Regions from separate parts of the Streptomyces sp. NBC_00659 genome, predicted to be linked through region 2. Evidence: riboswitches for the same ligand, from Rfam matches in the RefSeq annotation. Region 2 holds a riboswitch; each other region holds the start of a gene.
The links. A riboswitch is a leader RNA that binds a small molecule or an ion and turns the genes downstream of it on or off. The one in region 2 is predicted to bind cyclic di-AMP.
Positions count from the first base shown of each region.

Region 1: it holds a riboswitch for cyclic di-AMP, as region 2 does, so the genes downstream of both, OG410_RS30570 (M23 family metallopeptidase) here and OG410_RS24410 (transglycosylase SLT domain-containing protein) in region 2, are expected to answer to the same signal.
Region 3: it holds a riboswitch for cyclic di-AMP, as region 2 does, so the genes downstream of both, OG410_RS25495 (C40 family peptidase) here and OG410_RS24410 (transglycosylase SLT domain-containing protein) in region 2, are expected to answer to the same signal.

Region 1 covers NZ_CP109031.1:6,986,770-6,996,838, reverse strand. The annotation lists gene OG410_RS30585 (bifunctional acetate--CoA ligase family protein/GNAT family N-acetyltransferase) at 1-596, opposite strand, end outside; gene OG410_RS30580 (HPr family phosphocarrier protein) at 772-1,053, shown strand; gene OG410_RS30575 (GntR family transcriptional regulator) at 1,280-1,972, opposite strand; gene OG410_RS30570 (M23 family metallopeptidase) at 2,169-2,936, opposite strand; cyclic di-AMP (ydaO/yuaA leader) riboswitch at 2,949-3,108, opposite strand; gene OG410_RS30565 (M16 family metallopeptidase) at 3,324-4,712, opposite strand; gene OG410_RS30560 (M16 family metallopeptidase) at 4,709-6,070, opposite strand; gene OG410_RS30555 (DNA gyrase/topoisomerase IV subunit A) at 6,418-8,877, shown strand; gene OG410_RS30550 (CobW family GTP-binding protein) at 8,885-9,970, opposite strand.
Region 2 covers NZ_CP109031.1:5,588,470-5,598,538, reverse strand. The annotation lists gene OG410_RS24435 (ABC transporter ATP-binding protein) at 1-757, opposite strand, end outside; gene OG410_RS24430 (LolA family protein) at 790-2,046, opposite strand; gene OG410_RS24425 (COG4315 family predicted lipoprotein) at 2,500-3,084, shown strand; gene OG410_RS24420 (polyprenyl synthetase family protein) at 3,317-4,327, opposite strand; partial or broken gene OG410_RS24415 (CocE/NonD family hydrolase) at 4,673-6,669, shown strand; cyclic di-AMP (ydaO/yuaA leader) riboswitch at 7,309-7,469, shown strand; gene OG410_RS24410 (transglycosylase SLT domain-containing protein) at 7,474-8,235, shown strand; gene OG410_RS24405 (HAD family hydrolase) at 8,450-9,259, opposite strand; gene fahA (fumarylacetoacetase) at 9,880-10,069, shown strand, end outside.
Region 3 covers NZ_CP109031.1:5,809,973-5,820,041, forward strand. The annotation lists gene OG410_RS25480 (C40 family peptidase) at 1-781, opposite strand, end outside; gene OG410_RS25485 (hypothetical protein) at 1,327-1,680, shown strand; gene OG410_RS25490 (tellurite resistance/C4-dicarboxylate transporter family protein) at 1,829-2,791, opposite strand; gene OG410_RS25495 (C40 family peptidase) at 2,941-4,110, opposite strand; cyclic di-AMP (ydaO/yuaA leader) riboswitch at 4,119-4,287, opposite strand; gene pcrA (DNA helicase PcrA) at 4,660-7,146, shown strand; gene OG410_RS25505 (M23 family metallopeptidase) at 7,314-8,984, opposite strand; gene OG410_RS25510 (esterase/lipase family protein) at 9,238-10,069, opposite strand, start outside.

The DNA.
Region 1 (10,069 bases), 1.4 Mb from region 2:
TGTTCCCGCGCGCGCTGCACGGCCAGGGACCGGTCGGTGGGTTCGAGGTCGAACTCCAGGTGTACGACACCGTCCTCGAAGCTGCGCTTCTGGGTGTATCCGGCGTCCGTGAACACCTTGATCATCTTGTTGTTGGCGGGCAGCACCTCGGCGGCGAAGCGGCGGATGTCGCGCTCGCGGGCCACCGCGGCGATGTGCTCGAGCATCGCGGAGGCGACACCGCGGCCCTGGTGGGCGTCCTGCACGAGGAAGGCGACCTCGGCCTCGTCGGCGGGCGCGGAGGCGGGCATGCCGTCCGCGTTGATCCGGTCGTAGCGCACGGTGGCGATGAACTCGCCGCCCACCGTGGCCGCGAGGCCCACGCGGTCCACGAAGTCGTGGTGGGTGAAGCGGTGGACGTCCTTGGCGGACAGCCGCGGATAGGGCGCGAAGAAGCGGTAGTACTTCGACTCGTCCGACACCTGTTCGTAGAAGCTGACCAGGCGTTCGGCATCGTCGACGGTGATGGGTCTGATGCGTGCGGTGCCGCCGTCGCGCAGCACCACGTCGGCCTCCCAGTGGGCTGGGTACTCGTGCCGGTCCGCCGAGGTCTGCATGGGCCCCAGAGTACGGCTCGCGTACGACAACGGCGCGAGGCAGTCTGAGGGTGACGGGCGTCGGAGCGGGTCCTCGGCCGACACCGCGGCGGGTGAGATCCGGGACCGTCCGGGCACGCCTCGCGATATGAAAGAATGGTCTAGACAACCTTGAACACCCGAAGGGCAGCATCACATGGCTGAGCGCCGCGTCAACGTCGGCTGGACCGAGGGCCTCCACGCCCGCCCCGCCTCCATCTTCGTCCGGGCCGCCACGGCCTCCGGCATCCCCGTGACGATCGCCAAGGTCGACGGGGACCCCGTCAACGCGGCCTCCATGCTCGCGGTCCTCGGCCTGGGTGCCCAGGGCGGCGAGGAGATCGTCCTCACGTCGGACTCCGAGGGCGCGGATGCCGCTCTCGACCGCCTGGCGAAGCTGGTCGCCGAGGGACTCGACGAGCTCCCCGAGACCGTCTGAGCCGCCCACGAGGCACCCGGACACACACGGCCGAGCCGCGCCCCCCTTCGCCGGGTGGCGCGGCTCGGCCGTTTTTCCGTACCCTCGCTCGGAATTCCCCACATGCCACGTACGACCTCGCGCCATGACCACGGGAATGGCGTGCGCCGAAATTCCGGACACACGCATAAAAGGGCATCAGAAATGAGCCCCTGCCGAATATCCCTCTTTGTATACGGCGCCCGTGTTAATGACGCGGGCCCGTCATGTTTACGGGATGTTGCGAACTTCTCACACGGTCCGGCCGGTCGCCGCCGGGAAATCGGAGCCGGTGCGCGGCCGTGGCGCGCTCGGTGTGCAGGGCCGTGATCGCGCGGGCCCGCTCACTGTCCCCGCGGGCGACCGCGTCCACGATGCCGCCGTGTTCCGCCCAGGACTCCGCGGGGTCGGCCGGCGCCTCCACCGAGTACATCCAGGCGATCTTGTGACGCAGCTGGGCGAGCGTCGAGGTGAGCGCGGGGCTGCCGGACGCCTGCGCGAGCGTCTCGTGGAACCAGCCGCCCAAAGAGCGCAGATCCTCGCTGTGGCCTCGCCTGGAGCGCTCCTGCCCCAGCCTGACCAGACCCCGCAGCACCTTCAGGTGGGCCTCCGTGCGCCGCTGCGCGGCCCTCGCGGCACCCAGCGGTTCCAGCAGCATGCGCATCTCCAGGAGGTCCGCGGCCTCCAGCTCGGAAGGCTCCGCGACACACGCGCCCGCGTGCCGGCGGGTGACCACGAACCCCTCGGCCTCCAGCGTGCGCAGGGCCTCGCGCACGGGGACGCGCGAGACGCCGTATCGGCGTGCGAGCAGTTCCTCGGTGAGACGGCCGCCGCGCTCGTAGACACCCGCGACGATGTCGTCACGGATCGCCGTGCACACCGAGTGCGCCGGAATACGCATGACCGACCTCCGCTTTAATCCCCGTGAAACGCCGTCGATTGACGCTTGTTCAGTGACTCTATTGCAGGAAGCCTGAATTTCCGATGGCAGGCCTGAATCCATGGATATTTTTTGGACAGACGGCATCCGGAAACGACGATGCCCCGGCTCGGTGAGCCGGGGCATCGAAAGCGGTGAAGAAGCCGCGAAGCGGTCGTCAGACGTTGACGCCGTGCGAGCGCAGGTACGCGACCGGGTCCATGTCCGATCCGTACTCGGCGGTCGTACGGGCCTCGAAGTGAAGGTGCGGACCGGTGGTGTTGCCGGTGTCCCCCGACAGAGCGATCTGCTGCCCCGGAGTGACCGTCTGCCCCACGGACACACCGATGGACGAGAGGTGGCCGTACATGGTGTACGTGCCGTCGTGCATCTTGATCACGACTTGATTGCCGTAGGCGCCGCCCCAGCCGGCCGTGACGACCGTGCCGGAGCCGACGGCGTGGACCGAGGTGCCGGACGCGGCGTGGAAGTCGACGCCGGTGTGGCTGCCGGAGGACCAGAGGCTGCTGCTGGCCTGGTAGCCGGTGGAGACGTACGAACCGGCGATCGGCATGACGAACGTGTTCAGGCGCTTGCGCTCGGCCTCGCGGGCGGCGCGCTCCTTGGTCTCGCGCAGCTTCTGTGCCTGCTCCGCGGCCTGCTTGCGCGCGGTCTGCTCGGCCTGCTTGCGCGCGGCGGCCTCGTCGGCGGCGCGCAGCTGCGCGAAGGCCTGGGCGTCGATCTGGTCGGCGACCGTGTCGTTGAGGGTGACGGTCTGGGTCAGTCCGGTCTGCTCGACGGAGGCTTCCGCGGCGAACGCGGGGGCGGCCAGGGTTCCGATGACACCGGTGGTGGTGAGCGCCGCGACCCCGACGGCGGTCGTGGTGGTCGTGCTGTGCACGCGGCTCGTACGACGGTGCTTGCCGGTGCCACAGGTGAACGCCATGTAGGGGCTGATCCTTTCCTTCCCTCTCGCCTACCGGGTTAGCTGACGGGTTCGGAGCAGGAAGGTCTCCTACGGGCCCCCTCCGGAGAGGGCGTCCGATTCACCCCAGGGACTACGTGTGGGTCCCCGGCTCCCCTGACTCGCGTCATGGGGGACTCGGCGATGACTGTCCGGTGCCGCGGGCGCGGCGCACTGCGTGACGAACAGCCGCACTGACGCTAAGCGGGGCAACTTTCGAACAACAAACGGATCACGATTTTTGTAACGCATCCCACAGGGCAGAAGGGTGACCGTCATACGAATACGGACATCTTGGGAGCGGCTTCCGGAAAAAGGAGGGCCCTGACGGCTCTTCAGCCGTCAGGGCCCTCCCGCGTCGCTCGGGCTCTACTCGGCGGCCACCACGGTGACTTCACCGATTCCGAGGGCCCTGACCGGCTCCGCGATCTGCGCCGCGTCGCCCACCAGGACGGTCACCAGACGGTCCGTCGGGAAGGCGCTTACGGCCGCCGCGGTGGCCTCCACGGTGCCGGTGGCGGCCAGTTGCCGGTAGAGCGTCGCCTGATAGTCGTCCGGCAGGTGCTGCTCGACCTGGTCCGCGAGCGTGCTCGCGACCGCCGCGGCCGTCTCGAACTTGAGGGGCGCGACGCCCACCAGGTTCTGCACGGCGACGTCGCGCTCCGCGTCGGTCAGGCCCTCGGCCGCGAGGGTCCGCAGCACCGTCCACAGGTCGTCGAGCGCAGGACCGGTGTTGGGGGTGTCGATCGAGCCGCTGATGGCGAGCATCGCGGCGCCCGTGCCGTCCGGCGCGGAGCGCAGGACCTGTCCGAACGCCCGCACGCCGTAGGTGTAGCCCTTCTCCTCGCGCAGGACGCGGTCCAGGCGCGAGGTGAGGGTGCCGCCGAGGCAGTAGGTGCCGAGGACCTGCGCGGGCCACACGCGGTCGTGCCGGTCGGCGCCGACCCGGCCGATGAGCAGCTGCGTCTGGACGGCGCCGGGGCGGTCGACGATGACCACACGGCCGGTGTCGTCGGCGCTCACCGGCGGCACGGGGCGCGGCTGGGCGGCCGAGCCGGTCCAGGAACCGAGCGTGTCGGCGAGCAGTTCGTCGAGATCGACACCGGTCAGGTCACCGACGACGACGGCGGTGGCCGTGACGGGGCGCACGTGCCTCTCGTAGAACGCGCGAACGGCCGACGAGTCGATGTTCTGGACGGTCTCCTCGGTGCCCTGCCGCGGGCGCGCCATGCGCGCGCTCGCCGGGAACAGCTCCTTGGAGAGCTCCTTGGCGGCACGGCGGGCGGGATTGGCCGTCTCGTGCGGGATCTCGTCCAGCCGGTTGGTCACCAGCCGCTCGACCTCGCTGTCCGCGAACGCGGGGGCCCGCAGCGCGTCGGCGAGCAGGCCGAGGGCCTTGGCCAGGCGCGAGACGGGCACTTCGAGGGACAGGCGCACACCGGGGTGGTCGGCGTGCGCGTCGAGCGTGGCGCCGCAGCGCTCCAGTTCGGCGGCGAAGTCCTCGGCCGAGTGCTTGTCGGTGCCCTCGGAGAAGGCGCGCGCCATGATCGTGGCGATGCCGTCCAGGCCCGTCGGCTCGGCGTCCAGCGGCGCGTCGAGGTTCACCTCGACGGCCACGACCTGCTGGCCGGGGCGATGGCAGCGCAGCACGGTCAGACCGTTGTCCAGGGTGCCCCGCTCGGGGGCGGGGAACGCCCACGGCTTCGGCTGGCCGGCCTGGGGCTGCGGGTGGAAGTCCATGGTGGCGAGCTCGGTCACTTCGCCGCCTCCTCGTCGGTCTCGTCGGCGGAGTCAGCCGCGTCGGCTGCTTCGGCGGTGGTCGGCTCGTAGACGAGCACCGCGCGGTTGTCGGGGCGCAGGCGAGCCTTGGCGGCCTCCCGGACCTCATCCGCCGTGACGTCGAGAACGCGCTGCACGGCGGTCAGGGCGAGCTGCGGGTCGCCGAACAGGACGGCGTACCGGCACAGTTCGTCGGCGCGGCCCGCCACGGTGCCGAGCCGGTCGAGCCATTCGCGCTCCAACTGGGCCTGGGCGCGCTCCATCTCACCGGCCGTGGGGCCCTCCTCGGCGAACCGGGCGAGCTCCTCGTCGACGGCGGCCTCGATGACCGGGACCTCGACGTCGCCGGACGTCTTCACGTCCAGCCATCCCAGGGAGGGTGCTCCGGAGAGCCGCAGCAGGCCGAACCCGGCCGCGACGGCTGTGCGGTCACGGCGTACGAGCCGGTTGTAGAGCCGGGAGGACTCGCCGCCGCCGAGGACGGTGAGCGCCAGGTCGGCCGCGTCGCACGCGCGCGTGCCGTCCTCCGGGAGCCGGTAGGCGGCCATCAGGGCGCGCGCGGGTACGTCCTCCTCGACGACCTCGCGCACCTGCTCGCCGATGATGTCGGGAAGCGATCCGTCCCGCGGAGCAGGCTTGCCGTCGTGCCCGGGGATGGAGCCGAAGTACTTCTCGACCCAGGCGAGCGTCTGCTCCGGGTCGATGTCGCCGACGACCGACAGGACCGCGTTGTTGGGCGCGTAGTTGGTGCGGAAGAACGCGCGGGCGTCCTCCAGGGTGGCCGCGTCCAGGTCCGCCATCGACCCGATCGGGGTGTGGTGGTACGGGTGGCCCTCGGGGTACGAGAGCGCGGTGAGCTTCTCGAAGGCGGTGCCGTACGGCACATTGTCGTAACGCTGCCGGCGCTCGTTCTTCACGACATCGCGCTGGTTCTCCATGGACTCGTCGTCCAGTGCCTCGAGCAGCGACCCCATGCGGTCGGCCTCCAGCCAGAGGGCGAGCTCCAGCTGGTGGGTGGGCATGGTCTCGAAGTAGTTGGTGCGCTCGAAGCTCGTCGTGCCGTTGAGGGAGCCGCCGGCGCCCTGGACGAGTTCGAAGTGACCGTTGCCGTGGACCTGCTTGGAGCCCTGGAACATCAGGTGCTCGAAGAGGTGGGCGAGACCGGTCCGGCCCTTGACCTCGTGGCGCGAGCCGACGTCGTACCAGAGGCACACCGCGGCGACCGGGGTCAGATGGTCCTCGGAGAGCACCACGCGCAGGCCGTTGGCCAGGCGGTGCTCGGTCGCTGTCAGGCCGCCGGAGCCTGCCTCAGCTGTGGCCGTGTGACCCATGGGCATGTACGTCCCTTCGATCGCGGAACTACGTCATTCCTGTCGGTCCTGCCACTGTATGCAAGCGCGCGGACGGCTGGCGAAGTTCCCGCACCTCGTACGCCGAGAGCGAGACTTGTGCGTGTTGCCGACACACCTGGGGAAGCCCACCGGGAACCGCCGCGAACGCGCTCGGGGCCGTCTGGCACCGGGCCGGACGGCCGTCCGGGAGCGGTCCCCGCGAGGCCCGTGCAGCGCGCCGCAGGGGCGCTACGGACGGGTCGCGGTCGGCGTTGTCAGTGGGGCGGTCCACAATGGTGCGCGTCAGAACCCGTTCATGCCCCGGCAGAGACTGTGAAGGAGCCGCAGCAGCGATGGCCCGCCGCAGCACGAAGACCCCGCCGCCCGACGACTCGTACGAGGAGAAGATCCTCGACATCGACGTCGTGGACGAGATGCAGGGCTCCTTCCTCGAATACGCGTACTCGGTCATCTACTCGCGAGCCCTGCCGGACGCCCGCGACGGCCTCAAGCCGGTTCACCGTCGCATCGTCTACCAGATGAACGAGATGGGCCTGCGTCCCGAGCGCGGCTATGTGAAGTGTGCCCGTGTCGTCGGCGAGGTCATGGGTAAACTGCACCCGCACGGCGACGCGTCGATCTACGACGCCCTGGTGCGTCTGGCGCAGCCCTTCTCCATGCGTCTGCCCCTGGTCGACGGCCACGGGAACTTCGGTTCGCTCGGCAACGACGACCCGCCGGCCGCGATGCGTTACACCGAGGCCCGGATGGCCGACGCGACGTCGTTGATGACCGAGTCGATCGACGAGGACACCGTCGACTTCTCGCCCAACTACGACGGCCAGGAGCGGGAGCCGGTGGCCCTTCCGGCCGCCTTCCCGAACCTGCTGGTCAACGGCGCGTCGGGGATCGCCGTCGGCATGGCCACGAACATGCCGCCGCACAACCTCGGCGAGGTCATCGCCGCCGCCCGGCACCTCATCCGCTACCCGGGCGCCGACCTCGAGACGCTGATGAAGCACGTCCCGGGCCCCGACCTGCCCACCGGCGGCCGGATCGTCGGTCTCTCCGGGATCAGGGACGCGTACGAGTCGGGCCGCGGCACCTTCAAGATCCGCGCCACGGTGTCGGTCGAGGACGTCACGGCGCGCCGCAAGGGCATCGTCGTCACGGAACTGCCCTTCACCGTCGGTCCGGAGAAGGTGATCTCCAAGATCAAGGACCTGGTCGGCTCGAAGAAGCTGCAGGGCATCGCCGACGTCAAGGACCTCACCGACCGCGCGCACGGCCTGCGCCTGGTCATCGAGATCAAGAACGGCTTCGTGCCGGAGGCGGTCCTCGAACAGCTCTACAAGCTGACGCCGATGGAGGAGTCCTTCGGCATCAACAACGTGGCACTGGTGGACGGTCAGCCGCTCACCCTGGGCCTCAAGGAGCTGCTGGAGGTCTATCTCGACCACCGCTTCGACGTCGTACGCCGCCGCAGCGAGTTCCGCCGCACCAAGAAGCGCGACCGGCTGCACCTGGTCGAAGGCCTCCTCGTCGCTCTCCTGGACATCGACGAGGTCATCCGCCTCATCCGCTCCAGCGACAACTCGGCGCAGGCCAAGGAACGCCTGATCGAGCACTTCTCGCTCTCCGAGATCCAGACGCAGTACATCCTGGACACGCCGCTGCGCCGGCTCACCCGGTTCGACCGCATCGAGCTGGAGTCGGAGCGCGACCGCCTCAACGGCGAGATCGACGAGCTGACCGGCATCCTGGACTCGGACTCGGAGCTGCGCAAGCTGGTCTCCGGCGAACTGGCCGCGGTGGCCAAGAAGTTCGGCACCGACCGGCGCACGGTTCTCCTGGAGTCCGCGGGAACTCCCGCCGCGACCGTCTCGCTCCAGGTCGCCGACGCCCCGTGCCGCGTCCTGCTGTCCTCCACGGGGCTGCTGGCGCGTACGGCGACCGGTGACCCCTTCGGGGAGGACCCGGACGGCAAGCGCACCAAGCACGACGTGATCGTCTCCGCGGTGCCCGCGACGGCACGCGGCGAGATCGGCGTGGTCACGTCCCTGGGCCGCCTTCTGCGCCTGAACGTGATCGACCTGCCGCAGCTGCCCGAGACGGCGTCGGCGCCCAATCTCTCCGGGGGCGCTCCGATCACGGAGTTCCTGTCCTCCCTCGATCCGGACGAGACGGTGATCTGTCTGACGACGCTCGACGAGACGTCGCCGGGCCTCGCGATCGGCACGGAGCAGGGTGTCGTCAAGCGTGTGGTGCCCGACTACCCCTCGAACAAGGAGGAGTTGGAGGTCATCACCCTCAAGGACGGCGACCGGATCGTCGGCGCCGTCGAGCTGCGCACCGGCGAGGAGGACCTGGTCTTCATCGCTGACGATGCCCAGCTGCTGCGCTACCAGGCCTCGCAGGTACGCCCACAGGGCCGTGCCGCGGGCGGCATGGCGGGCATCAAGCTGACGGACGGCGCGAAGGTGATCTCGTTCAACGCGGTGGACCCGGCGGTAGACGCCGTGGTCTTCACGGTGGCGGGTTCGCGCGGAACACTGGACGACTCCGTCCAGACCACGGCGAAGCTGACTCCCTTCGACCAGTATCCGCGCAAGGGCCGTGCCACCGGCGGTGTGCGCTGCCAGCGGTTCCTGAAGGGCGAGGACTGCCTGTCGCTGGCCTGGGCCGGCCCGGTGCCGGGACGCGCGGCGCAGAAGACCGGTATGCCCGTCGACCTGCCGGAGATCGACCCGCGCCGTGACGGCTCGGGCATCTCGCTCGGCAAGCCGGTTTCGGTGGTGGCGGGCCCGGTGTAGTGCGCGGTCAGCCCTCCGGGCTGGGCTCCTGTACGTAGCGGAGGACGCCCCACATGCTGTGTTCGTCGGCATGCGGGGCGTCCTCTTTGCATGCCTCCAGCTCCTTGGCCAGCGCCACCGTGTCGATCCCGGAGCCGATGAGGACGAGCTGGGTGAGCCGCTCGTCCGCGTCGGTCCAGGGCTCCGGATAGAAGCGCAGGAACCGCCCGACGGCATGCACGGCGTACCGGTTGCGAATGTCCTGGACGCCGAAGTCGACGTACCCCTTGATCCGGTAGAGCCCCTCGGGCCGGCTGTCGAGGAAAGCCATCAACTGCCGTGGCCCCAGAGGCGCTGCGGAGCTGAAGGAGAGGGATTCGTAGGCGGAGTGGAGGTGACCGAGGTGGCCGTGATCCTCATGACCGCCCTCTCCCGGACCGTCCGCCTCGCCGTCGCCCTCGTCGTGCCGGTGGAGATCGTCGAAGGACAGCTGTCCGATGCGCTCCTCGCTGGGCCTGCAGTCGAAGAGGAACTCAGGATCGACTCGGCCGTAGGTGGCGGGGACGACCGCGGCACGGTCGGTGAGCTCCCGGACGACACCCAGTACACGTCCGGCGTCCTCGGCCCGGTCGGTCTTGTTGACGACGACGAGATCGGCGAGAGCGAGGTGCCGGTCGATCTCGGGATGCCTCTCGCGCGTGCCGGCGAACTCGGCGGCGTCGACGACCTCGACGAGCCCGCCGTACACGATCCCGGGGTGCTCGCTGGCGAGCACCATGCGTACGAGTTCCTGGGGCTCGGCGAGCCCGCTCGCCTCGATGACGATGACGTCGATCCGGGCGGAGGGTTGAGCGAGCCTGTCCAGATATTGATCAAGTTCACTGACATCGACCGCACAGCACAGACACCCGTTGCCGAGCGAGACGGTGGAGTCGCCGAGCGCTCCGGCCACGGCCATCGCGTCGATCTCGATCGCGCCGAAGTCGTTGACGACGGCTCCGATGCGACTGCCACCGCTGCGGTGCAGGAGATGGTTGAGCAGTGTGGTCTTGCCGGAACCCAGGAAGCCGGCGAGAACGATGACCGGGATCTGGCGGGTACTCGACCGACTCACCACGCGCCCTTTCTGAAGCTGTGCGTACACCGGCTGACGGGACCGGCGCTCACACGGGGAATGAATGCCGACCCAGCATACGAGTGGGGGGAATCGCCC
Region 2 (10,069 bases):
CCGGACCCTGGACGATGAGCCGCCCCTGGGCCATGACGGCCGCGTGGGTGCAGACCTGCTCGATCTCGTCGAGGAGGTGCGAGGACAGGAAGACGGTCGTGCCGTCGGAGGCCAGCTCTCTGACCAGCGAACGGATTTCGCGCATGCCCTGGGGATCGAGACCGTTGGTGGGCTCGTCCAGGACGAGCAACCGACGGGGCTGGAGCAGCGCGGCCGCGAGTCCGAGCCGCTGCTTCATGCCCAGCGAGTACGCCCTCGCCTTCTTTCCCGCCGCGGCGGTCAGCCCGACCCGGTCCAGCGCGGTCTCGACGCGTGCCCTGCGGGTCCGGGGATCGGCGGTCGGGTCGGCGGCGTCGTACCGGACGAGGTTGTCCCGACCGGAGAGGAAGCCGTACAGGGCGGGGCCCTCGATCAGCGCCCCGACGTGCGGGAGCACGGCGCGCGCCGACCGGGGCATGGGCCGCCCCAGCACGCTCGCCGTGCCCGACGTCGGCTCGATCAGGCCCATCAGCATCCGGATCGTGGTGGTCTTGCCCGAGCCGTTCGGTCCGAGGAAGCCGAAGACGCTGCCCGCCGGGACGGTGAGGTCCAGGCCGTCGACGGCGAGCTGTCCGCCGCGGAACCGCTTGCTCAGCGCGCGGGTGGCGATCACCGCGTCCTCGGCGGACACGGCACCGGCGCTCCCCGTCCGCCCCGCGGGGACGGCGGCGCCCTCGGCCCTCGCCGGATCGGACTCGTCGGCGGACAGCTCCTCCATGGACTCCCTCGGTTCGGTTCGCCCGGCCACGCCTACTGGGCGGCGTCGGCCGCCTTCACCAGCGCGGCCTTGGTGACGGCACCGGCGTACACCTTGCCGTCGTCCGTGATCAGCGCGTTGACGAGGCGGGTCGAGAAGACCGTGCCCGAGCCGAACTTGCCCTTGACGTGGTCGCCGAGGGAGTTCAGGAACCCGTCGACGTCACTGTTGCCGGACGCGCCGGACGGCATGCCCTCGCCACCGGTGTCGAGGACGACGATCGAGTTCCAGCCCTCGCCGATGGTCTTCGGACCGCCGACGCCGTCGGCCGTTCCCTCGTGCCCCTTCGGCCACGCCTTCTTCAGGTCCTTCGGCTCGTCGTCCTTCGACGTGCCGGCCTTCGCGCCCTTCAGCTCGTCGCCCTCGGTGACCTTCGCGCCCTTCGGCGGGGTGAAGGCGAACGTCGACGCGGCCGGCCGGGAGAAGTCGACCTGGGCGAAGCCCGCGTCCACGACGGCCGCGCCGCCGCTCGCCGGGGTCAGCGTGAACTTCAGCGGCAGCCCCGTCTTCGCGTCCACCGCGATGCTGATCGCACCGACCGTGGTGCCGGACTGCCGGGGCTTGATGACCAGCTTGTAGGCGTCGCGGCCCGCGACGTGCGCGGTGCCGTCGACGGTCACGGAGGTCGTGTCGTCCACGGCCTTGAGAGCCTCTTCGGCGAAGTCCTTCGGAGTGGCCGGGACATCCCGCGGCGCCTTGCCCTTGGCATCCTCGCCGGCGTGCTCGGACTCGGCGGACGTCGAGTGGAAGACCTCGTTCGACTTGCTGTCGTACCCCCACACGTCCTTGCCGTTGTGGATGACGCTGTACTCGGCGGCGTTGTCCAGCAGGGAGACCTTGCCCCTGTCCGGGCCGTCGGCCGCGACACGCAGCGTGTGCGTGCCCGAGGCCAGTTCGAGGAGCTTGGACTGCGGGTCGGCGGAGGAGCCACCGTGCCCCTGAGCCGCGCCGGACAGCAGGCCGCTCTCCAGACCGCCCAGGTCGGGCAGCCCCAGATCGGTGCTGATCTTGACCGTGCCGGAGAGCTGCTGGACGTCCGACTCGGCGATCTTCTCGATGAGTTGCTGTGCGGTGACCTTCGGCAGGTCGGGGTCTCCGGAGTCGGCGAGCGCCGGAACGAGTCCGATCGTCGCCGCCGCCACCCCCACCACCGCGACCGGAACGGCGTACCGCGCGGCCTTGCGTCGCCCGGCGAGCCTGTCGTCGGCCTCCGCGGCCCTCGCGCTGTCGTCGGATTCGTACGGTGCCATGTGTGCGTTACCTCCGTCGTCGGCGGCGGCCCTGCCCTCGTTTCGTGCTCCACCCCTAAGCCGCCATTCTCACCCGGACCGGTGAGGAGTGGTGTTCTCCATCTGACCAAATTCGCGGGATGAAAGCGTCAACCCCCGGGCTCAACTCCACGTAGTCCTGCGGTATGACGTGACAGGGCGGTGCCTACCCCCGACCCGTAGGGGTCGCTCGTGGGGGTCGTACGTGGGGTCACACGTCGGGTCGCGCGTGGGGTGGCTCGTGGGGGAACCCGGTCTGTCGCACCCGGCCGGATTCCCGGCGGGGAGGCCGGCCTCGACGGGCACTTCGTCGCATTACCCAAAAGACATTAAATGTGGCGATATTTCGAGCAAAGGGCGGCTCGAATCCGTACGTACAGGTGGCAGCGATCGGAGCACCCGGCACTCCAGGGACCACAGGATCGAGGGATCGCCATGATCGCCATCAGGTACGTCGCGGGATACGCAGCCACGGGCACCGCCGTCCTGGCGCTCACGCTCGCAGGATGCGGAGGGGGCGGCGGAAGCAGCGGCGGCGGCAAGAGCGGGACCAGTTCCTCGCAGAGCAGCGGCGGCACGACACAGAGCGGCACCACGGGATCGGCGACGTCCATGCTGACCACGGCCAAGGTCGCGAAACTGGGCACGGTCGTCACCGACGACAAGGGGTACGTCCTGTACCGCTTCGACGCGGACTCGGCGAACCCGACCAAGGTCACCTGCTACGACACCTGCGCCACGGTCTGGCCGGCGGCCACGGCCCACGGCGGGGTGACCACGAAGGGCATCGACAAGAGCCTGGTCTCCACGGTGAAACGCGCCGACGGCAGCACCCAGGTCACCCTCGCCGGCTGGCCCCTCTACCGGTACGCCAAGGACGACGAACCGAAGGAGGCCTACGGCCAGGGAGTGGACGGAACGTGGTTCGCGGTGACGCCGGGCGGAGCGAAGATCACCACACCCGCCTCGACGTCGCCGACACCGGCCACGACGAGCACGGGAGGCGGTGGAGGCTACTGACAGCCGCCCCGGCACGGGCCGGTCCCAGCCTGTCCGGTACGGGGCCGGTCCCAGCCCTGCGGGTACGGACTGCCGGTTCCCACCGGCCCGCGACCGGTGACACCCGAGCCGGCCTCTCAGCCGGCCCATGTCCGGTGCCACGCGAGCCGGCATCCCCCAGCCCGACCATGTTCGATGACACGCGAACCGGCGGCCCAGCCCGCCCGCGACCGGTGACACACGAGCCGGCCTCTCAGCCGGCCCGGTGCACCACGGCGTCCACCAGCTCGACCAGCGCGGCCTTCGAGTCGCACTCACGCAGCGGGGCCAGCGCGGCGCGCGCCTCCTCCGCGTAGCGCACGGTGTCCCGGCGCGCCTGCTCCAGCGCGGGGTGCTCCCGCAGCCGGGCCAGCGCCTCCGCGTGCCGCGCGTCGTCCGTCAGGTCGGAGTCGAGCAGCTCGCACAGCGCGATGTCCTCGGCGAGCCCCAGCCGCTCCGCGCGCTCGCGCAGCCGCAGCACCGGCAGCGTGGCGATGCCCTCGCGCAGATCCGTCCCCGGCGTCTTGCCGGACTCGTGCGAGTCCGACGCGATGTCGAGGACGTCGTCCGCGAGCTGGAAAGCGACGCCCAGCCGCTCGCCGTACTGCGTGAGCACGTCCACGACCGTCTCGTCGGCGCCCGACATCATCGCGCCGAACCGGCACGCGACCGCGACCAGCGACCCGGTCTTGCCGCCGAGCACGTCGAGGTAGTGGTCGACCGGATCGCGGCCGTCGCGCGGCCCCGCGGTCTCCAGGATCTGCCCGGTCACCAGCCGCTCGAACGCCTCGGCCTGGATCCGGACGGCCTCGGGCCCGAGGTCGGCCAGGATGTACGAGGCACGGGCGAAGAGGAAGTCACCCGTGAGGACGGCCAGCGAGTTGCCCCAGCGCACGTTGGCGCTGTCCACCCCGCGCCGGACCTCGGCCTCGTCCATCACGTCGTCGTGGTACAGCGTGGCGAGGTGGGTCAGCTCGACGACCACGGCCGAGGGCACGACACCCGGCGCGTAGGGGTCACCGAACTGCGCGGCGAGCATCACGAGCAGCGGCCTGAACCGCTTGCCGCCGGCCCGCACGAGGTGCTGGGCGGCTTCCGTGATGAACGGGACCTCGCTCTTGGTGGCTTCGAGCAAACCCTCCTCGACAGCCGCCAATCCGGCCTGGACATCGGCTTCGAGAGCCTGGTCCCGCACGCTCAGCCCGAACGGCCCGACGACGGTCACGAGAGGTTCTCCTGTCTGCTGACGATCACATGGCGAACTCGGTCGATCATTCGGTCGATGACACGGTTTGTCGATGTGTCGCTGCCATCACTCAAGTCAGCGTATCCGGTCACGTTTCGATCACCGCGAGCGCCCACCGTCCCCCGGTCCACTTCGCTCCGCCAGGTGGTGGGCGCGAGTACACCCGGAAGGCACACGGGAAGCACCTGCGTGCCCCAACGGCGTGTACCCCGACTCACGGGCGCCATCCCGTCACCGACTGTATGTTCATGATCAGATGATGTGAACCGACTTTCGATGACATGCAGCGAAATGCCCGGCATTCCATCCTCTGAGGTGACGCTCATGCACATCCGTACGTCCTTCCCTTACGAGATCACTCACGAGGACGTCCTCATCCCTCTCTCGGACGGCACCCGTCTGTACGCCCGGATCCGGCGGCCGCTGACCGAGGAGCCCGTACCGGCGCTCCTGGAGTACCTCCCGTACCGCCTGACCGACCGGACGGCCCCGCAGGACCAGCAGCGCCACCCCTGGTACGCCGGGCACGGCTACGCCTCCGTCCGCGTGGACGTACGCGGCCACGGCAATTCGGAGGGCGTGCCGGGGGACGAGCACACGGGGAGCGAGCCGGACGACGGGGTGAAGGTGGTCTCCTGGCCGGCGGCCCAGCCCTGGTGCACCGGCCGGGTCGGCATGTTCGGGATCGCGTGGGGCGGCTTCGCCTCCCTCCGGATCGCGGCCCGTGCGCCCGAGCCGCTCAAGGCGATCATCACGGTCTGCTCGACCGACGACCTCTATGACAACGACGTGCACCGTGCGGGAGGTTCCGTCCTCGCCGTCGACACGCACGCCCGGTCGGCCCGACTGCTCGCCTTCGCCGCCCGCCCGCCGGACCCCGCGCACGTGGGCGAGGGCATGTGGCGGAGCATGTGGGAGAAACGACTGGAGGCGATCGGCCCCGCCGCGCCCACCTGGCCGGCGCACCGGACCAGGGACACGTACTGGCGCCACGACAGCCTCCGCAAGGAGTACGGGCCGTCCGCGCCGCGGTCCTCGCGGTCGGCGGCCGGCACGACCCGCATCGCGACACGGTGCTGCGCCTGGTGCGGAACCTGCCGCCGGATCGCGTACACGGCCTCATCGGCCCCTGGTCCCGCCAGTACCCGGACCGGGGCCTGCCGCCGGGACCGGCGATCGGCTTCCTCCAGGAGACGCTGCGCTGGTGGGACCACTGGCTCAGGGACAAGGAGACGGACGCGCTCTCCGTCCCCCTTCTGCGCTCGTACGTGATGGACGCGCACCCTCCGGCGACGGTGTACGCGCGGATCCCCGGCCGCTGAGTGGGTGACCCGGCCTGGCCCTCACCCTCGGTGACCCCGGTCGCGTACGCGCTCCAGGGCGCCCCGCTTCCGGTCCGCTCCCCGCAGCACACGGGGGTCGAAGCGGGCCGGCTGTTCCCTTCCGGCGACGACGCCGACCTGCCGCCGGACCAGCGGGAGGAGGACGCCCGCTCGGCGTGCTTCGAGTTCGAGGTGCCGGAGGAGACCTGGGTACCGGGCCGCCCCCGGGTCAATCTGCGGCTGACGTCCGCGTCACCCAGGGGCCAGGTGATCGCCCGGCTGCGCGACGTGGCCCCGGACGGAGCGTCCACGCTCGTCACCCGGGGCACCCTGAACCTCTCGGCACGCCGGGGCCCCGACCGGGCGGTCCCCTGGGAACCGGGCACCACGGAGAACGTGGTGTTCGACCTGAACGCCATCGGCTACGCGTTCCCGGCGGGCCACCGGATCCGGCTGGGCGTCTCCTCCGCGTACTGGCCCTGGATCTGGCCCCAGCCGGGCTCGGAAGCGGGTTTCACCCTGGAGCCGATCGGCAGCGTCCTGGAACTCCCGGTACGGGCAACGGAGTCGGACCCCTCGGTCGCCTTCGAGGAACCGGAGCAGTTCGCGCCCCTCGGCGTGACCGTCTCGGCGACCCTGGACGAGCCCCGCCCCCGGCGTCTGGTCCTGCGCGACGTGGCCGCGGAGACCTGGCGCCTCTAGGTGGACCCGGGGCGCGGCGGCACCCGCGTGTACCCCGACGGCCTCGAATGCACGGAGGAGGCCCGGGAGACGTACACGATCGACACCTCGGACCCGCTGTCCGCCCGCGCCCACTCGGCCTGGTCGATCCGGCTGCACCGCCCGGACCTGCCGTGGGACGCCCGCGTCGAGACGGTCTCCGCCATCACCTGCGACGCACAGGACTTCGTCACGACCGACGAACTCGTCCGCAAGGATGGCGACGAGGTCGTCTTCCACCGGACCTGGGAGAAGCGCATCCCGCGCACAGCCGGCTGACTGGGCCCGCCGGCACGGGAGTTCACCCCCTCGGACCGCTACGCATCCACACGTGCCCCGGGCCCGGGCCGACGTGACGCGCCCACGGCGCGGGCCCCGGCACATCGCCGCGCGCCGGACGGCGGCAGGACACTCTCGCGCCGAACACCGGTGACGCGAGGCGCACTTCACCGCCCGCCGGCCCGGGTCCAGACCGCGTCTGGGCGACTTCGGCTTACCTCTGGGCGGCTTCGGCTCGCGTGCGGGCCGCGCTCCCGCCGCCGGGCGGCCGCGTTCCCCGCGATGTGTCCCGCGCCACAATTCCCGCCGCACCAGGGGCCACTCGGCACCCAGCGAAGGGCTCGGCGGCGGCTCCCACCGCAAGCGCAATGCCCGAATTACCCCTCATGCCGCCTTGATGCTCTTTGGTCTCGTGAGTTGAGTCACCGGCGAACCGGACTTCCGCGACACACCCTTCCCGGACCAACCCGTTCACCAAAGGCAAGTTGAGGATCCAATTCCGGCGCAATCGGACTTTTTACCCGCGCATTAACCAGGAGAAAGCGATCTTCACGGTCAAATCTCATCTTGTTTCGGACATGTGCTCTCGCATACGTTCTGGTCGACCCCGGGCGGATCGCCGAATCCTGCCGCCGCCCGGCAACCCATCGACCCACGCACGGCAGGAGCGGGGGAACCACAGGTAAGCCGCCGATCCGGGCACACCGGACCGGCTTGGGGTGAAGCCGCGCCCACAGCGCGGCCGGGCATCTCCCGCCCGAACCCGACAGCTCACCTCGCAGGCGTCGGAGAGGACATTTCGTCATGCCCGTACGTGCCAAGCACCGCCGCAAGAAGACCAACGTCATCACCCGGGGCATGATCGCCGCCGGAACGGGCGGCATCGCCCTCGCACTCCCGCTCGTGAGCGCCACCGGCGCCAGCGCCGCCACCCCGGCGCAGGCCCCGCAGGCCGCCCACACCGCGGTGGTCCCCAACGTGCAGCTCGTCACCTACAAGGTGGTCGCCGGCGACACGCTCTCCAAGGTGGCGCAGAAGTACCCCAAGAGCGGCGGCTGGAAGAAGCTGTACGCGGCGAACCGCGCGGTCATCGGTGACAACCCCGCCCACCTCCGTCCGGGCCTGAAGCTGACCGTGGGCACGAAGACGCTGAAGTCGACGACCGTCCGCACCACGGCGAAGGCGACCGCCGCCGTCGCCAAGTCCAAGGCGACCACCGTCACCCAGGCCGCCGCCAAGACGTACTCCAACAACCTCGACGGCTGGATCAAGGAATCCCTGGACGTCATGGCCAAGGCCGGCATCCCGGGCAGCTACGACGGCATCCACCGCAACGTGATGCGCGAGTCCTCCGGCAACCCCAACGCCATCAACAACTGGGACTCCAACGCCGCCGCGGGCATCCCCTCCAAGGGCCTGCTCCAGGTGATCGACCCCACGTTCCAGGCGTACCACGTGGCCGGCACGTCGTGGAACATCTACGACCCGGTCGCCAACATCACCGCGGCCTGCAACTACGCGGCCGACAAGTACGGCTCGATGGACAACGTCAACGGCGCCTACTGATCGCACCCCGCACCCCGTCTTCCTCCGCACCCGCCGACGGCGCCTTCCCGGCCCGTCGGCGGGTGCGTTGCGGTCCCGTCGGCCGGTGTGCGTCCGTGGGCGCGGCGGCGGGTGCGCTCCGAACGGCTCGGCGGGTGTGCGTTCGCGGGTGCGCCGGGCAGGCGTGTCCGCGGGTGTGCGTTTGCGGGTGCGCCGGGCGGGGGCGCCGACGCCGCTAGAAGCCGAAGAGGCGCTCCAGCACGACAGCGATCCCGTCGTCCTCGTTCGACAGGGTGATTTCGTCGGCCACCGCCTTCAGTTCCGGATGGGCGTTGGCCATCGCCACACCTCGGGCCGCCCAGTCGAACATCGGGATGTCATTGGGCATGTCACCGAAGGCGAGCGTCGCGTCCGGGGTGAGCCCGAGGTGCGCCGCGGCGAGAGCCAGGCCCGTCGCCTTGGTCACCCCGCATGGCTGGAGTTCGACGGTGCCGGGTCCGGACATGGTGACCGTCGCCAGCGAACCGACCACTCCCCGTGCCGCCGACGCCAACTCGTCATCGGACAAGGAGGGGTGACGGAGCAACACCTTGCTGATCGGCTCCGCCCAGAGGTCGTCCCGGCGCGGCACCCGCACCGCCGGCAGAGTCGGATGCGGCATGACATAGCCCGGCTCGATGAGCGTCAGCCCGTCCACGCCGTCCTGGTCGACCGCCGCGTACAGCAGCCCGACCTCCGCCTCGATCTTGCCGAGCGCCGTCTCCGCCAGTTCCCTGTCCAGGGTCACCGACCACAGCATGCGGTCCGCGCCGGCGTCGTACAGCTGCGCCCCCTGCCCGCACACCGCCAGTCCCTCGCCGCCGAGTTCGTCGAGAAGCGGTCGCACGCGCGGTGCGGGTCGGCCCGTGACCACGAGATGCCGGGCACCTGCCCGGATCACCTTCGCCAACGCGGCACGTGACCGGTCGGAGAGTGTGTCGTCGCCGCGCAGCAGCGTTCCGTCCAGGTCAGTGGCGATGAGTGAATATGCAGTCGGAGCGGCCATGATCCGAAGAATACGGATCGAACGACTCATCGGCCCGGCCTGAACCGGACGACGTCCGGTATCCCGTCAGCATCGCCGTTCACCGCACGGTGGTAAGCGCGTTGCGACCGCTTCGGATCACCCACGCTCCACTTCCGTCCACACCGACTTTCCCGCACACGACCGACCACAACTCCCCAACACCCCCTGGGCAAAGGCCAACTCACCGACAGGCCGCCTCGGCCGCCGTGCCGCACCACGCCGGCCATCGGGACCGGGCATCGACAAGTCTGTTGACGGGCACGCCCGTTGGGCCGGGCAGAGACGAACTCCTCCCGCCTCGGGAAGTGCGCCACGAAACCGTACGAGACAGCCGCGGACAGCCGCAGGCAGCCTCGGGCAGCCGTGAGCAGGTCCATGAAACGCGGCCACGGAACCGAGAAGCGGCACCCGTCACCCGGCTTCGGCGCACCCGCCGCCCAGCGACCTACGGCTCCACGCGGGACCAATACGGACATTGCAAACCCTTTAGGCCCTGCCGCAGCGGGGACACTCCCCCGTAACGTGTGCCCGACCACATGAAACGCGTGGAACGCATGGATCACATGGCGAGTACGAATCCGAAAGCGAGGCACCAACCGATGCCCCCCTTCGATGTCCCCGAGGGCGACCCCTTCGGCCCGCACAACCTGCCGTACGGCGTGTTCTCCCTGAGCGTCCCGGCCGGCGACCCCGAGCGGCGCGTCGGCGTACGGCTCGGCGACCACGTGCTCGACGCGGGCGCGGCGGCCCACGCCCTCGGCTCCCCTTACGCCGGGCTGCTCGCGCGGC
Region 3 (10,069 bases), 220 kb from region 2:
AGGCGACGGCGGCCGCCGCCCGGGAGTTGGGCGCCGCCACGCTGCCCGCTCCGGCGGCACCGGACGTGCCGGAGGCCCCCGACGCCGCGACGGGGGCCGGATCGCGGGACGCGTCGCGCGAGGCATGCTGCTGGTCACCCGTGCCGCCTCGCTCCGCGTACTGCGTGCGCTGCTGGGGAGTGAGGCGGTCGAGCAGTCGACGGGCCGCGACGAGCTTCTCGTTGACGGTCTTCTTGTGCTGCTTCAGCTCGGTCTGCCGCGACTTGAGGGCCGCCAGTTCGATGTGCGCCGCCCCACGCAACTGCTCGAGCTCACGGAGCTGTTTGCGCACCCCGGCGATCTCTGCCGACTGCCGGGTGCCGACCCGCTCGGCGAGCGCGGCCCCCTCCAGATACTGGTCGGGGCGGTCGGAGAGCGCGAGTTGCACCACGGGGTCGAGCCCACCGCTGCGGTACTGCGCCGCGGCCATCGAACCCAGCGCTTCCCGGGCCGAGTTGAGCCGGTCCTCCCGGCGGGCCGCCTCGTCGCGGAGCTTGCTCAGGTTCGCCTCCGCCTGGCCTGCCTTCTCCTTTGCGCCGTTGTACTTCTCTGTGGCGGCCTCCGCCTCCTCGTACAGCTTGTCGACCTGGGTCTTCACCTGCGCCGGGGACAGCTGGGGGTCGGCGTGGCCGACCCCGTCGAAGCCGGTGGCCGTCGCCGCGCCCGCGAGGGCGATGGTGACTGCTGTGCGGGCCGTGTTGCCGCCGACCGAGCGCTGTCTGGCCTTGCGGTGCGCTGCCACGAGGGCCCACATCCTTCCGTGCGACCGCCCTTGAGGTGCGGTCAAGCGGTGACACGTCCGGCGGCGGCTCGAACAGGGGGAGCGGGCCGCCGCCGGACCTTCTCGGCGGTGGTGTCCGACTGCCGTCCCTGGCCCGGACGGTGGTGGGGAGCCGGTCACCTGGTGGAGGACGCTAAACCTGGGAGCGAGCTGTTGGTAACGCTATGTGTGGAACTATTGCTATTGGATCGCTGGAAGAATAAATGTGACCAAAATTCCGGCCGTACGTCACCGGCTTCACGCAGGGTGATGACCGAAGCGGCGATTCCCGGACCGCCCGCGCGGTGCCGGTGCTATGGCTGACGCGCGATGGTCCGGTGGCGAGGGAGTGCCGACCGGGGCCGGAGCGTGACGGGGGGCCGGTGGGGCGGGACGGCCCGGGGAACGGGTGGGGCCCTCGCAGGGGGAGGGCGGTCGGCGGGCAGGGGGTGGGTCCAGGGTGCCTGGTGGGAAGGGGTGGGGCCCGGTCGGGAGTGCCTCAGGGGGTGCGATTAGGCTCCGGCCCCATGGACGTACTCATCCATCTCTTCGTCGGCCTGCACATCATCGGCATCGCCGCGCTCCTCGGCGGCTTCCTCACCCAGATGAAGGCGATGGGCAAGGGCACCGCCCGCTTCGTCCCGGCGATGCTGCACGGCGCGCTGACCATGCTGGTGACCGGTGTCGCCCTGGTCGGGCTCAACCAGGCCGAAGGCGGCACGGTCAACACCGTCAAGATCGGTGTGAAGCTGGCCCTGCTGATCGTGATCCTCGGGCTCGTCTATGTGAAGCGGGACGACGAGACGGTGGACAAGCGGCTCTTCGGCCTGGTCGGGCTGCTGACCGTCGCGAACATCTTCATCGCCGTCCTGTGGACCTGACCGGCTGAGGCGGTCCCGCTCGCCGGGGGCCGGCGGCGGCCCTGACCGGCGTCCGCTCCGCACGGGCGGACCCGACGGCCGCGTCCCCCCGGCACGGTGGACCTGAGGGGCACCGTCACCCCCCGCACAGTGGACCTGAGGGACACTGTCACCCCCGCACAGTGGACCTGAAGGCGAGAGCGGCGCCCGCGGCCGTCGCGAGCCAGGCCGCCACCGCGATCCACAGCAGCACCTGTCCCGGCCCCTTGAGCCAGAAGATGTCGAGGGCGGCCGCGACCGCGAGGGTCGCCACCGCCGACATCCCCATCGGGAAGACGGTGGCCCAGCGCCGGACGTCGTACCGCGGGCGCGGCCACACCACCTCCGCGACGGCCAGGAGGAAGTAGCAGGCGAGGTCGAGCACGAGCAGAGCACCCGTCGTATCGCGCAGGACGCCCTGGTCGTCGTTGTTCCACAGGTACGGATCCACGTGGTGGGCCGCGACGAGTCCCGCCCCGGCCAGCGCCGAGATGCCCAGCGCGCCGCCCGCGACCCAGTGGTCCCCGGCGCCCTTCCTCACCTCACCCAGGTCGAAGTACGCGAACGAGAGCACGTAGAGCCCGATCCCCAGCCAGAACAGCACCAGCGCGGTGTGCGCGAGCCAGTCCGGACCCACGGCGGTGGCGATCGTGGACGCGAGGACCGAGAGCCCCTGGGTGGCCACGCAAACGAGGAACACCTCCCCCGGCATACGGCGCCGCAGCCGCCGCAGGACGGCCCACAGCAGAACCGGCCAGAGCACGGCCGACAGCGCGAGCAGGGCCTCGGCGAGCTCCTGCCACCCCAGTGTGGAGAACCGGGTGCCGAGCACGGCGGTCGCCGCGACCGCGTCGAGCCCGGCGGGTGTACCGGCCCGTCGCGCCCACCGCTCCCGGTCGCCCACCAGCCGGACCGCGAAGTCCGCGGCGAGCCCGGCCCAGGCGAGCGACGCGAGGACCAGCGCGATCCGGGAGAGTGCCTCGTGGCCGGTCAGGTGCAGCCCGATCGAGATGATGCCGGTGGCCATGACGGCGGTTCCGGCGGTGGCCGCCCACCCCGCCCGCCGGGCGCGGAGCGAGGTGCTGTCCGGCATGTCCGGTGCGTCTGACATGTTCTCGATGCTAGGGACCCCGCACCGGGTTGCGGGCGGGCCACGCGCGGGCGGGGACGAAAACGCGGGGCACGCGTGGGGACCGGGAGGCCCCCGTGCGTGCCCCGCGAGAGCGGCGCCCGTGTCCCGGTCTACGCCGGGCGCACCACGCTGTGGATCGCGGAGGTGCCGTCGTAGTAGATCGACTCCTCGCGGACGTACGCGCCCGGCTTCGGCGCGTGGATCATCATGCCGTCGCCGATGTAGAGGCCGACGTGGCTGATGTCGTCGTAGAAGAAGACCAGGTCGCCGGGCCGGGCGTCGGCGAGGGAGACCGTCGTGCCCGCGTTCACCTGGTCGTAGGTGACGCGCGGGAGGCTGACGCCGGCGGCGTTCCAGGCGGCCTGGGTCAGGCCCGAGCAGTCGTAGGAGTCCGGGCCGGTGGCGCCCCAGACGTACGGCTTGCCGACCTGCGCGCGGGCGAACGCGAGCGCCTCGGCCGCCTTCGACGAGGAGTCCGTGGCCGTCGATCCCGTCGACGACCCGGAGGCCGAGCCGGAAGCCGTGCCGGTCGTCGTGCCGGACGACGACTGCTGCTGGGCGGCCTTCTCGGCGGCGGCCTGCTGCCGTGCCAGTTCCGCAGCCTTGGCCGCGGCCTGCTCGCGCTTCTTCTTCTCGATCGCCGCCAGCCGCGCCTTTTCCTCGGCGTTCAGTTTCGAGAGCAGGGAGCGGGCCTCGGTGAGCTTGGCCTGCACCGTGGCCTTGGACGTCTTGAGCGCCTTCTGCGAGGCGGTCAGGGACTCCAGGTTCCGGGTGGCCTCCGCCCGCTTCCTGGTGGTGGCGGCCTGCTCGGTGACGTAGTCGTCGACGGCCGCCTTCTGGCGGTTCGTCAGACGGCTCATCAGCTGGGTCTGGTCGAAGTAGTCCTGGGGGTCGTCCGCGAGCAGCAGGGTCGCGGTGTCGGGCGCGGAGGCCCCGGTGCGGTACTGCGCCGCGGCGAACGACCCCAGCTCCTCGCGCGCGGTGTTGAGCTTCTCGGTGCGCCGGGCGACGTCGTCGAGCAGGGTGTCGACGCGCTCGCGCTGCTCGGCGGTCTTCTCCCGGGTCGCGTTGTACTTGTCCGTGGCCGTCTCGGCCTGGTGGTAGAGGTCGTCGACCTTCTTCGAGACCGCTTCGATGCTGGGCCGGGGCTCGGCCGAGGGGGCGGCGTTGGCGGTCTGGGAGAGCAGGGCCACGGAGGTGAGGGCCGCTGTGGCGAGGGCCGGGGTCCGTATGCCTGCGATGCGCGCACCCGTGGGACGCGCTTTGCGGTGTGACGCCAAGAGAGGCGACTCCTTCCGTCATCCGCCTACCGAGTTAGCTGTCGGGTTCGGGCGGGTGGTTCCGGAAGGCTGCCCTACGGTCCTTGCCCCACAAGGCGGTTGGACCGATTCACCCCAAGGTCGGTGGGTCCCCGGCTCCGGGGCCTCGCGGCGTACCGGACTCGGCGGAGGCCGCTCGGCCCGGCGAGGTTCGCCGGTCGCGGTCGAGCGGCCTTCCGGCACGCTAGCCAACCGGTGTGGCCCGTGTGAAGGTTGATGCGCGATATGTCCGATACATTTTCGTGACCATTGCCGTATGTCCCGCGGGCGCGACCCGCTCGTCCGACCCGCCGAACGGGCCCCGCTCGCTCCGAACGGCTCGCCGGAGCCGCTCACCGACGGGGTGTCGCGCCGGGTGACCGCTCGGCCGCTTCCGGTCACGGGGTGTGAGGGTGTCATGGCCGGAAGGCCGCCTTCCCCGGGGCGTCCGCCGGGACTCTGGTCACACTTGCGGCCGAGTTCTCGAGGTGGCGGCGGGCTGTCGGTGGGGCGGCCTAGACTCGGAGAGCGATGAGCAGCCTCTTTGACGACAGCTTCCTGGCGGACCTCAAGCCCTCCGCGGCTCACGAGGACGAACACCCGCCGCCGCCCGAGGACGATCACGTTCCGGAGCCCGTTCCGGACGATCTGTTCGGCGGGAAGTTCGACATGCCGCCGAGCCGGGACGCGTACTACCGCGACGGCGCGCCCAGGCCCGCCGTGGACCCGGCGGCCCTGCTGGACGGACTGAACGAGAACCAGCGCGCGGCCGTGGTCCACTCCGGCTCGCCGCTGCTCATCGTGGCCGGTGCCGGTTCCGGCAAGACCCGCGTGCTCACCCACCGGATCGCCCATCTGCTCGGCGAGCGGAACGTCCACCCGGGCCAGATCCTCGCGATCACCTTCACGAACAAGGCCGCGGGCGAGATGAAGGAGCGCGTCGAGGCGCTCGTGGGCCCGCGCGCCAACGCGATGTGGGTGATGACCTTCCACAGCGCCTGCGTCCGCATCCTGCGCCGCGAGAGCAAGACGCTCGGTTTCACCTCGTCGTTCTCGATCTACGACGCCGCCGACTCCAAGCGTCTGATGGCGCTCGTCTGCCGTGATCTCGACCTCGACCCCAAGCGGTTCCCGCCGAAGTCGTTCAGCGCCAAGATCTCGAACCTGAAGAACGAGCTGATCGACGAGGAGGACTTCGCCGCCCAGGCCTCCGACGGCTTCGAGAAGACCCTCGCCCAGGCGTACGCGATGTACCAGTCGCGGCTGCGCGAGGCCAACGCGCTCGACTTCGACGACCTGATCATGACCACGGTCAATCTGCTGCGCGCCTTCCCGGACGTCGCCGAGCACTACCGCCGCCGCTTCCGGCACGTCCTGGTCGACGAGTACCAGGACACGAACCACGCGCAGTACGCCCTCGTGCGGGAGCTCGTGGGGACCTCCGAGCACCCCGTGGACGTACCGCCCAGGGAGCACGACCTGGCACCCGCCGAGCTGTGCGTCGTGGGTGACGCGGACCAGTCGATCTACGCCTTCCGCGGCGCGACCATCCGCAACATCCTCCAGTTCGAGGAGGACTACCCGAACGCGACGACGATCCTCCTGGAGCAGAACTACCGCTCCACCCAGACGATCCTGTCCGCTGCCAACGCGGTCATCGAGCGCAACGAGTCCCGCCGCCCCAAGAACCTGTGGACCAACGCGGGCGCGGGTTCGAACATCACGGGCTACGTCGCGGACACCGAGCACGACGAGGCCCAGTTCGTCGCCGACGAGATAGACCGTCTCTCCGACGCGGGCGAGGCCAAGGCCGGCGACGTCGCGGTCTTCTACCGCACGAACGCGCAGTCCCGTGTCTTCGAAGAGATCTTCATCCGCGTCGGCCTGCCCTACAAGGTCGTCGGCGGCGTCCGCTTCTACGAGCGCAAGGAGGTCCGGGACGTCCTCGCGTACCTCAGGGTGCTGTCCAACCCCGAGGACTCCGTCCCGATGCGCCGCATCCTGAACGTGCCCAAGCGCGGCATCGGTGACCGCGCCGAGGCGATGATCGACGCCCTCTCGCAGCGCGAGAAGATCAGCTTCCCGGCGGCGCTGCGCCGCGTCGACGAGGCTTACGGCATGGCCGCGCGCTCCACCAACGCGGTCAAGCGGTTCAACACGCTCATGGAGGACCTCCGCACGATCGTCGAGTCCGGCGCGGGCCCGGCCACCATCCTGCAGGCGGTCCTCGAACGCACCGGCTATCTCGCCGAGTTGCAGAACTCGACCGACCCGCAGGACGAGACCCGGGTCGAGAACCTCCAGGAACTCGCCTCCGTGGCCCTGGAGTTCGAGCAGGAGACCGGTGAGGGCGAGAACACGGGCGGACTCGCCGCGTTCCTGGAGCGGGTCGCGCTCGTCGCCGACTCCGACCAGATCCCGGACGAGGAGGACGGCAACGGCGTCATCACCCTGATGACCCTGCACACCGCCAAGGGCCTCGAATTCCCCGTGGTGTTCCTGACCGGCATGGAGGACGGCGTCTTCCCGCACATGCGCGCGCTCGGACAGGTCAAGGAACTGGAGGAGGAGCGGCGCCTGGCGTACGTCGGCATCACGCGCGCGCGGGAGCGGCTCTACCTCACCCGGTCCTCGGTGCGCAGCGCGTGGGGCCAGCCCTCGTACAACCCGCCCTCCCGCTTCCTCGAGGAGATCCCGGCGACCCATCTGGACTGGAAGCGCACGGGGGCGACGGCGTCCAGGCCCGCCGGTCCCGTCTCCGGTGTCGCCGCGTCCCTCTCGGCCTCGCGTTCGCGGTCCGCGGCCTCGGGTGCCTCCGGGTTCGCCACCCGCCGCGGTGCCACCGAGAAGCCGGTGGTCTCGCTGGCCGTCGGGGACCGGGTCACGCACGACCAGTTCGGCCTCGGCACCGTCGTCGGCGTGAAGGGGACGGGCGCGAACGCGGAGGCGACGGTCGACTTCGGAGAGCCCAAGCCGAAGCGGCTGCTGCTGCGGTACGCGCCGGTGGAGAAGCTGTAGTCCGCGAGACCGTTCGCGTGGACCGGTCGAGGGGATCGCGGTGACGGATCGAGGTGACGCCATCCGGGTGACTGATCGCGGTGACAGATCCGGGTGCCCGATCGCAGGGTCCTTGGCCGTCCGGAGACGGCCGAGGGCCCGCGGTCATGCGGCGTCCGGCCGGGTTCTTACGTGGGGTCCAGGGCGTGGCTGCGCAGCCACGGCAGCGGGTCGATCGCCGAGCCGCCGGCCGGTCGGACCTCGAAGTGCAGGTGCGGGCCGGTCGAGTTGCCGGAGTTCCCGGAGAAGGCGATCTGATCACCGGCCTTGACGGCGGTGCCGGAGGGGAGCTTGTACGTGGAGAGGTGGCAGTACCACGTCTCGGTGCCGTCCATCCCGGTCACGATCATCATGTTGCCGTACGCGCTGTTCCACTGCGTCCGGACGGTGCCGTCGGTCGCGGCCATCACCGGCGTCCCGTAGGAGACGGGGAAGTCGATGCCCGTGTGCACGGACATCCAGTTGACGCCGGCCTGGCCGAAGTAGGCGCTGAGGCCCTGCTGGGCCACGGGAAGGGCGAACTTCGGACGCAGCCGCTCCTTGCGGGCCGCCTCCTCCGCCGCCTTCTTCTTCTCCGTCGCCTGCTGGGCCTTGAGGTCGATACGTTCCTGCGTGCGGCTCGCCCGGTCGGCGAAGTCGTCCGCGCCCGCGGACAGACTCTGGAGCTGGGTGTCCAGCTTGATGTTGGCGGCCGACGGCTTCACCGAGGTGACGTCGGAGGCGCTGGCGGTCGTGTCCTTCGAGTCGTCCCCGCCGAGGCCGCCGACACCGCCCACGGAGGCGGCGGCGATCCCCGCGACCCCCATCACACAGGCCGAGGGCACTGCGACGGTCAGCAGAGCGGAACGCTTCGCGGGGCTGCGGCGCCGGGCACGGGACGCACTGCGCGTCGCGGGACGCCGGACCGGGGTGATCTCTTCCATGTCGTCGAGCAGCGGCCTCTCGCGCCCCTCGTCGTACGGGTCGTAGCCGCCGTCGGGGCCGACCGTGTCCGCGAGGTCCTCGGCCGCGTCGGACTCGTCGTCCTCCGCGGCGAGTTGACCGTGGGTCGCCTGGTCGAAGGTCGCGGTCGCCTGCTGGTCGAAGGGAACCGGGTCCGACGCGTCGGACACTCCCTCGTACGTCATGTCGAGCTGTGTCAGCTCGTGGTGGTCGTACGACTCGGACGCCGCCTGCGGCTGTTCGTACGACTCGGTCTGCTGGTGCTCGTAGGACTCGGTCTGAGGGTGCTCGTACGACTCGGGCTGCGGGTGTTCGTACGCCTGGTACGTGTCCTGGCCGCCGGCGATGTTCCACTGCGTGGCGTCGTACGCGCCCGTTTCCTGCGTCGGCACGGTCCACTGCTGGGTCCCGTCGAGCGGCTGCTCGGGCTGGAGCCAGCCGTTCGCGTCCCACTGGCCCGAGGCGTCGGGGCCCGGATGCTGCGCGGGGATCCCGGCGTGCTGCTGATAGCCGTTCGTCCAGGCCGTCGGGTCGTGGGTTCCGGTGCCGTAGGCGGTGTGCTGTGCCGCGTACGGGTCGTAGCTCAGCGGCTGTTGGGCTCCGGAGTTCCACTGCGTGGCGTCGTACGAGCCGGTGCCGTCCGGCATGGTGCCGAAGAGCGGGTCGCCGGCGAAGTCCGCACCGGAGTAGGCGGCCGCGTTCGCCCCCGGGTCGGGGGCCGAGCCGGCGTAGTCGCCGTACGCGGTGAAGTCGCCGTACTGGGCTTCTTGCGCGCCGTAGGGCGCGTAGAGCGCCGAGGCGGCGTCGGAAGCCGGAGCCGGGGGAGTCGCGATCCCCGACGGGTGACGGTCGTTCACCAACTTCTCTTTCGCCTCGACAACAGGGGCTGGCAGAGCAGTGCGGCGACTGTACCCGGCGGTATGCGGGCGCGACAATCTTCGGCAGGTTTCCCCTCCGCGGGAAACGGGCAATCGGCCGTGTTTCGGGGGAGGGCGGGCAAGGGTTTGGCCTGGCGTTCGATATCTGTTCGAAAACTTGGGTTGCCGGGAGGGCCGTCGGGCGGCCGTCAGCCCTCCCGACGGCCGCCCTCGGACCGTTCCGTGCCGCCTCTCACGCCACCGTGAGGCCGCCGCTGCGGACCGCGGCGAGGGGCCCCGACATCTCGATGTCGAGTGCCTGCCGGATTCCGGTCGCGACGGCCGGATGCACGGGCAGCGCGAGATGGCCGACACCGCTCACGCGGACGTTCTGGGCGAGCAGGTCGGGATGCTCGACGCAGGCCGTCTCCAGCGGGTCCATCAAATGGTCGAGATCGCTCCAGAAGCTGACGAACTGCGTACGGCAGCCCGGAGCGGGGCCGGTCAGTTCCTCGATCACCGCGGAACCGGGGCGCATCTGGCGGACGATCGGGTGCGCGTTCATCAGGGGCGCGACGCGGGTGCCCGAGTGCGGGGTGCCGAGCGTGACGAGTGTGCGGACGTGGCTGTCGCCGCCGAGGCACTGCACGTAATAGCGCGCGATCAGCCCGCCGAGGCTGTGCCCGACGATGTCCACCCGCTCATGGCCCGTGCGCTCGCAGATCTCCTCGATGTGCCGGCCCAGCAGCTCCGCCGCCGTACGGATGTCGCACGTCAGCGGCGAGTAGTTGAGGGACTCGATGTGCTGCCGGCCGTGCTGGGCGAGATTGCGGCGCAGCAGGACGAAGACGGAGCGGTTGTCGATGAAGCCGTGCAGCAGGACGACCGGGGGTTTGGCCTCGGTGGGCAGCGGGGCGGCGACGTCGGGCGAGGGGAGCGGGTGTCCGGTCCGGCGTTCCTGAGTGATGCCGGAGGGATAGAGGAGGAGGTGCCCGGCGAGGATCGCGAGCTCCAGGGCCGTTGCCTTCAACAGCGTCACCGACAGCCCTGCCAGTTTCGTGGGAAACAGGCGCTGGCACAGGGGG